Thiocystis violascens DSM 198: one gene and its partner. The protein of the gene in region 1 interacts with the protein of each later gene in a pairwise test. Links are inferred from orthologs where the notes say so. Each region holds a gene or a part of one and is shown in the gene's direction. Other genes may lie near its edges.

Region 1 (3,360 bases):
TCAGTTCCAGGTCGAAACGCCACCAGTCGCGCATCTCCTGGCCGGTCTCGGCGATGTAATTGGCGGCGTCCTCGATATCGCGCTTGATGTAGTCGGAGACCTTTTCCGCCTCCTCGCGCGTCAGCTCGCCGAGTTCGACCATGTTATCGCGCGCCTTGTCGAGTATCTCGCGGAATTTGGGCACGGATTCCTGCTGCGCCTTTTCGATCGTCTCGTGCGTTTGTTTGAGCATCTGCTCGTAGGCATGCACCAGTTTGTCGGTGGTGTCGTGTTTGTGTTCTTCGGTCATGGACGAAATTCCCGCGTGAGTGGACGTTCACCTTTCAGGGATTAGGATAGCAAAAGCCTCTGCGGTATCCTTGCGAAAGATCGAATTCCCTTCCAACCGCCGATAGCAAGACACCATTCCATGCAGACCGACTACGATCCACGCGCCGTCGAGACGGCAGCCCAGCAGTATTGGGAAGGGCACCAGTCCTTCAAGGCCGTCGAGGATCCGTCCCGCGAGAAGTTCTATTGCCTGTCCATGTTCCCCTACCCATCCGGGCGGCTGCACATGGGGCATGTGCGCAACTACACCATCGGCGACGTGATCGCCCGCTATCAGCGGATGCAGGGTAAAAACGTCCTTCAGCCGATGGGGTGGGACGCCTTCGGCCTGCCGGCCGAGAACGCGGCCATCCAGCACGGCATTCCGCCGTCGCAATGGACCCGCTCGAACATCGCCTACATGAAGGACCAGCTCAAATCCCTGGGCTTCGGCTACGACTGGGCGCGCGAACTGGCGACCTGCGATCCGGACTATTATCGCTGGGAGCAGTGGCTCTTCACCCGACTGATGGAAAAAGGGCTGGCCTATCGCGCCAAGACCACGGTCAACTGGGATCCCATCGATCAGACCGTGCTGGCCAACGAGCAGGTGATCGACGGGCGGGGCTGGCGCTCGGGCGCGCCGGTCGAGAAGCGCGAAATCGAACAGTGGCTGGTGCGCATCACCGATTACGCGCAGGAGCTGCTGGATGCGCTCGACGGACTGGATGGCTGGCCCGAGCGCGTGCGGATCATGCAGCGCAACTGGATCGGGCGCTCCGAGGGCGTTCACATGGATTTCGGGATCGCGGGCAGCGACGAGACGCTCGGGATCTACACCACCCGTCCCGATACGGTCATGGGCGTCACCTATGTCGCCGTCGCCGCCGAACACCCGCTGGCGCATCGCGCCGCTTTGGATAATCCCGAGATCGCCGCCTTCATCGAGGACTGCCGTCAGGGCGGTACCTCGGAGGCCGAGATCGAGACCATGGAGAAGAAGGGCCAGCGGCTTGGCATCGACGCCATCCACCCGATCACCGGCGAGCCGGTGCCGATCTTCGCCGCCAATTTCGTGTTGATGGGCTATGGCACCGGCGCGGTGATGGCGGTGCCGGCGCACGATCAGCGCGATTGGGAGTTCGCCGAACGCTATGGCATTCCCAAAAAGCCCGTCATCCGTTCCGCCGACGACAGCCCGTGCGGCATCGAGCAGGCCGCCTATACCGACAAGGGCGTGCTCTTCAATTCCGGCCCTTTCGACGGTTTGACCTCGGCTCAGGCGTTCGAGGCCATCGCCGACTGGCTGTCGGAGCGGGGCAGGGGACAGAAAACGGTCAACTTCCGGCTGCGCGACTGGGGCGTCTCGCGTCAGCGGTACTGGGGCTGCCCGATTCCGGTGGTGCGGACCGCCGATGGCGGAACCCGTCCCGAAACCGACCTTCCGGTCCGTCTGCCCGAGGACGTGATTGTCGACGGCTCCGGCTCGCCCCTGAAAAAGATGCCGTCATTCTCCGAACTCCCGAACGGGGAGGTCAGGGAAACCGACACCTTCGATACCTTCTTCGAGTCGAGCTGGTACTACGCCCGCTACTGTTCGGCGGGTTGCGACACCGCCATGCTCGACGCGCGCGCCAACTACTGGCTGCCGGTCGATCAGTATGTCGGCGGGATCGAGCATGCCGTGCTGCATCTGCTCTATGCCCGCTTTTTCCACAAGCTGATGCGCGACGAGGGGCTGGTCGACTGCGACGAGCCGTTCAAGAATCTGCTGACCCAGGGCATGGTGGTCGCCGAGACCTGGTTTCGGGAGGATGGCGAAGGGCGCAAGCAGTGGTTCAATCCGAGCGACATCGAGAGCGAGCGTGACGAGAAAGGCAAACTGGTCGGCGCGGTCCTCAAGTCCGACGGCCAGCCGGTGACCTTCGGCGGCATCGAGAAGATGTCCAAGTCCAAGAACAATGGCGTCGATCCGCAATCGCTGACCGAGCGGTATGGCGCCGACACGGTGCGGCTCTACACCATGTTCACCTCGCCGCCGGATCAATCGCTGGAATGGAACGACGAGGGGGTCGAGGGTGCGTTCCGCTTCATCAAGCGGCTGTGGGCGCTGGCCGTGGGCGAGTCGGAGTCGATCCAGTCCGATGCCACGCTCGCGGGCGAGCTGGATGACGCCAACCGCGACGCGCGTCGCGAGCTTCACGCGACCCTGAACAAGGCGCTGTTCGACTATGAGCGACAGCAGTTCAACACCGTGGTCTCGGCCTGCATGACCATGGTCAATACGCTCTATCGACTGGAGCCGTCCGCCGCGCGCGCGGCCATCGTGCGCGAAGGGGTGGGCATCGTGCTGCGTCTGCTGGCGCCGATCTCGCCTCATGTCACGCACCATCTGTGGCGCGAACTCGGCTTCGGCGAGGATATCCTCTCCGCTCCCTGGCCGACGGTGGATGACGACGCGCTCCGGCAGGACAGCATCGAGTACGTGGTGCAGGTCAACGGCAAGGTGCGCGCCAGCGTCAAGGTGCCCGCCGACGCGGACCGGGAGACGATCCAGGCGGCGGCCCTGGCCAACGGGCAGGTGCTTAAATTCATTGGCGACAAGGCCGTGCGCAAGGTGATTCTGGTGCCGAACAAGCTCGTCAACATCGTGGCCTAATGTTTTTGTTTCACAAAAACATGATGATTTTGGATAGGCAGGGTGGAGATGCTTGAGCGTTTCGTGGGTGACTTTTGCGTTTTGACGGGATCGCGGAACCTTCGGCTGCTGATTCTGCTGATTGTCTTTCCGATCTTGGCCGGCTGCGGTTTTCATCTGCGCGGCAGTATCGAGATTCCGCCGACGCTGAATCCGCTCTATCTCCAGTCCGCGCCCGGTTCGCCGGTGCGACGCGCGATCGAGGATCTGTTGTCGGGCAGCGACGTGCGCCTGACCGCGAACCCCGCCGAGGCCAGGCTGATTCTGCGCATCCTGTCCGAGAATCGTTCCTCGCGGGTCGCGGCGGTGGACGCGAACGGCAAGACGCTCGCCTTCGAGCTACATTATCTGGT
Region 2 (3,163 bases), 3.8 Mb from region 1 along the record:
AGATGGACATCTTTCATTGTCTCGACGAGTTCGACGACGAGACCCGGGTCTATTTCAGTATGGCGAACATGGTCAAGCCGGGAACCTTCCCCTTCGACGACATGGAGGATTTTTCGACTCCCGGTCTCATGTTGTTCGCGCAACTGGAGGGCAACCCGGAAGACATGACCATCCTTGACGAGATGATCGCCACGGCGCGCAAGCTGGCCATTTCACTCAATGGCGATGTCCTCGACGACACCCGGCGTTCGCTGACGGTGAAGAAGCAGGACGAGATGCGCAAGGCGGTGCTCAACCATCAGCTGCATTGGTCAAGGACCGGTCGGCGGTGAGCATGCCCGATGATGCGCATCGGCGCGCCGAGTCCCTGCGCGCACGAATCCGCTATCACAATCATCGCTATTACGTACTCGACGATCCGGAGATCCCGGATGCCGAATATGACCGCCTGATCCGCGAACTTCAGGCGCTGGAGGCCGAGTATCCGGCGCTTGTGACGCCCGATTCGCCGACTCAGCGAGTCGGCGGCCAGCCCCGCCCCGAGTTTCTCGCCGTCCGTCATCGCATCCCCATGATCTCGCTCGATAACGCGATGAGCGACGCGGAACTGCTGGAATTCCATCAGCGCCTTGCCAAGTCCTTTCAAGACGACGCTCCGATTCTCTACCTCGCCGAGCCCAAGCTTGACGGTCTGGCCGTGAACCTGCGTTACGAACAGGGCATTCTGATCCAGGCCGCCACGCGGGGCGATGGGACGACCGGCGAGGACGTGACGCAGAACGCGCGCACCATTCAGACGATTCCGCTGCGTCTGCTCGGGGAGGATTGGCCGGCGATCCTGGAGGTTCGCGGGGAGATCTATATGACCCGCGCCGGGTTCGCGCGGCTGAACGCGGAGATGCGGCGCAAGGGTCGGACACCCTTCGCCAACCCGCGCAACGCGGCGGCCGGGAGCCTGCGCCAGCTCGACGCGCGGATCACCGCCGGGCGGCCGCTGGCCTTCTGCTGTTATGGCTGGGGTGAACTTTCGGCGTCAGCCGGCGAGAGTCAGTTCGTCATGCTGCAACGCCTGGCTGCCTGGGGCGTGCCGATCTCAAAAGAACTGCAACAGGTGCGGGGGCTGGACGGCTGCCGTGCCTACTTCGATGCGCTTGGCGAGCGCCGCGACGCGCTGGATTACGACATCGATGGCGTGGTGTTCAAGGTCGATCGACTGGCGGATCAGGTGCGTCTCGGGGCGACCGCGCATCATCCGCGCTGGGCGGTCGCCCGCAAATTTCCGGCCCAGGAGGAACTCACCCAGGTCGAGGCGGTGGAGTTTCAGGTCGGACGGACCGGCGCGGTGACGCCGGTCGCGCGACTGCGGCCCGTGCAGGTCGGAGGCGTGACCGTCGCGAACGCCACCCTGCACAACATGGACGAGGTGATTCGCAAGGATGTGCGCATCGGCGATACCGTCATCGTGCGCCGCGCCGGCGAGGTGATCCCGGAGGTCGTGCGGGTCGTCCCCGAGCGCCGTCCGCCGGATGTCCGCGCGGTCGAATTGCCGAGCCAGTGCCCCGTTTGCGGCTCCGATGTGATCCGTCCGGAGGGCGAGGCGGTGGCCCGCTGTACCGGCGGACTTTATTGCCCCGCCCAGCGCAAGGAGGCGATCCGGCATTTCGCCTCGCGCCGCGCGATGGATATCGAGGGTTTGGGCGAGAAGCTGATCGAGCAACTGGTGGATCTGGATTGGGTGCGCGAGCCCGCCGATCTCTATCGCCTGACACCGGAACAGCTCGCCAGACTCGAACGCATGGGCGAAAAATCGGCCGCGAACCTGCTCGCGGCGCTGGAGCGGAGCAAGGAGACCAGCTTCGCCCGCTTCATCTTCGCGCTCGGGATTCGGGAGGTCGGCGAGACCACCGCGCAGGCCTTGGCCGCGCGCTTCGACGGGATGGCGTCTCTGATGCAGGCGCGCGAATCCGATTTTGTCCGGGAGCGCGGGATCAAGGGGATCGGCATCGAGACCGCAACCGCGCTGCACCGTTTTCTGGTCGAGCACCCAGAGCAGGAGACAGACGGCAACCTGGCGGACTGGCTGACCGGACTCGGGATTCGCGGTCTGACGCCGGCGCGCGCGTCCCTGCTGGCGGAGCGCTTCGGGAGTCTTCAGGCGCTGCGTCTGGCCGGGCTGGAGGATCTCTATTGGAACAGCGCCCGTCTGGTCGAAGGCGTCGGCCCCGTGGTCGCGGCCCATCTCGCCGGTTTTTTTGCCCAGGCGCACAATCGCGAGGCCATCGCGCGACTGCTGGCGGCTGGAATTCGCTGGCCGGAGACCGCACCCCAACCGAGCGCCGCAGGCGCATCGCCGCTGACCGGAAAGACCTTCGTCATCACGGGCACGCTGAGTCGCCCGCGCGATGCGATCAAGGAGCAGTTGCAAGGATTCGGCGCCAGGGTCTCGGGCAGCCTCTCCAGCAAAACCGATTATCTGCTGGCGGGCGAGGCCGCTGGCTCGAAGCTCGACAAAGCGCGGGCGCTCGGCATCCCGGTGCTCGACGAGGCCGGACTTGCGGCCCTGCTCGTTCAAGAATAAGAATCGCCCCAAACCACTACCGCAATTGGAGACACCATGACCGACCTGACGAAAGAACAGGAAATCCTGATCGCCATGCGCTGGACCCTGTCGGCGATCGTGAAGGATGTGACACCGCCGCCTGGAATGCGTCATCCGCTGTCGGACGCCACCATCCAGGACGTGCGGAAGTGCCTGGGTTTGATCGCGGCGCGCGAAAAGGAACTGGCCGACGAGCAGGGACGCGGCGGCGAGCGTCCCTATTATGCCGACGAGCCCCAGAGCGTCCAGGTGGTTTCGATCGATCGCATCAAGAAGCGCGGGGCTTGAGAACATGGTCGATACGATCCTGCTTGACGGTTGTATCCGAGCGCCGCGCCGCGCCTTCGTTTTCCTGGTCACGCTGATCGCTGCCGCAGGTAGCGGATCGAGCATTGCCGCCGCCTCGGACGCTTCCGGCCCGCGTTGGAGCTATGCGGGCGAGTCGGGTCCGGCGCACTGGGGCGATCTGGACGCGGCGAACGAGACCTGCGTCAAGGGGCTGTCGCAATCTCCGGTCGATCTGGCGCAAACGCAGCCGGCCGCCTTTACCCCGCTGAGTTTCCA

Evidence for each region. Proteins that work in one complex are often made in the same cells at the same time.
Region 2: the proteins of leuS (region 1) and ligA interact in binary tests that used the Escherichia coli proteins (3 or more experiments, as listed by UniProt). The link is inferred for Thiocystis violascens DSM 198 from one-to-one orthologs.

What each region holds. Positions count from the first base shown.
Region 1 is NC_018012.1:1,072,799-1,076,158, reverse strand. What follows is about bases 86-3,188. They hold leuS (leucine--tRNA ligase), read left to right. Parts: upstream 86-409; coding sequence 410-2,968; downstream 2,969-3,188. Other genes in these bases: THIVI_RS04800 (LPS-assembly lipoprotein LptE), read left to right, coding at 3,017-3,188; THIVI_RS04810 (zinc ribbon-containing protein), read right to left, coding at 86-289. In the rest of the region: more of THIVI_RS04810, read right to left, coding at 1-85; more of THIVI_RS04800, read left to right, coding at 3,189-3,360.
Region 2 is NC_018012.1:4,853,088-4,856,250, forward strand. The notes cover bases 1-2,956. They hold ligA (NAD-dependent DNA ligase LigA), read left to right. Parts: upstream 1-334; coding sequence 335-2,578; downstream 2,579-2,956. Other genes in these bases: THIVI_RS21695 (cell division protein ZipA), read left to right, coding at 1-332; THIVI_RS21705 (hypothetical protein), read left to right, coding at 2,615-2,887; THIVI_RS21710 (carbonic anhydrase), read left to right, coding at 2,892-2,956. Outside these bases: more of THIVI_RS21710, read left to right, coding at 2,957-3,163. UniProt on the Escherichia coli protein: DNA ligase that catalyzes the formation of phosphodiester linkages between 5'-phosphoryl and 3'-hydroxyl groups in double-stranded DNA using NAD as a coenzyme and as the energy source for the reaction.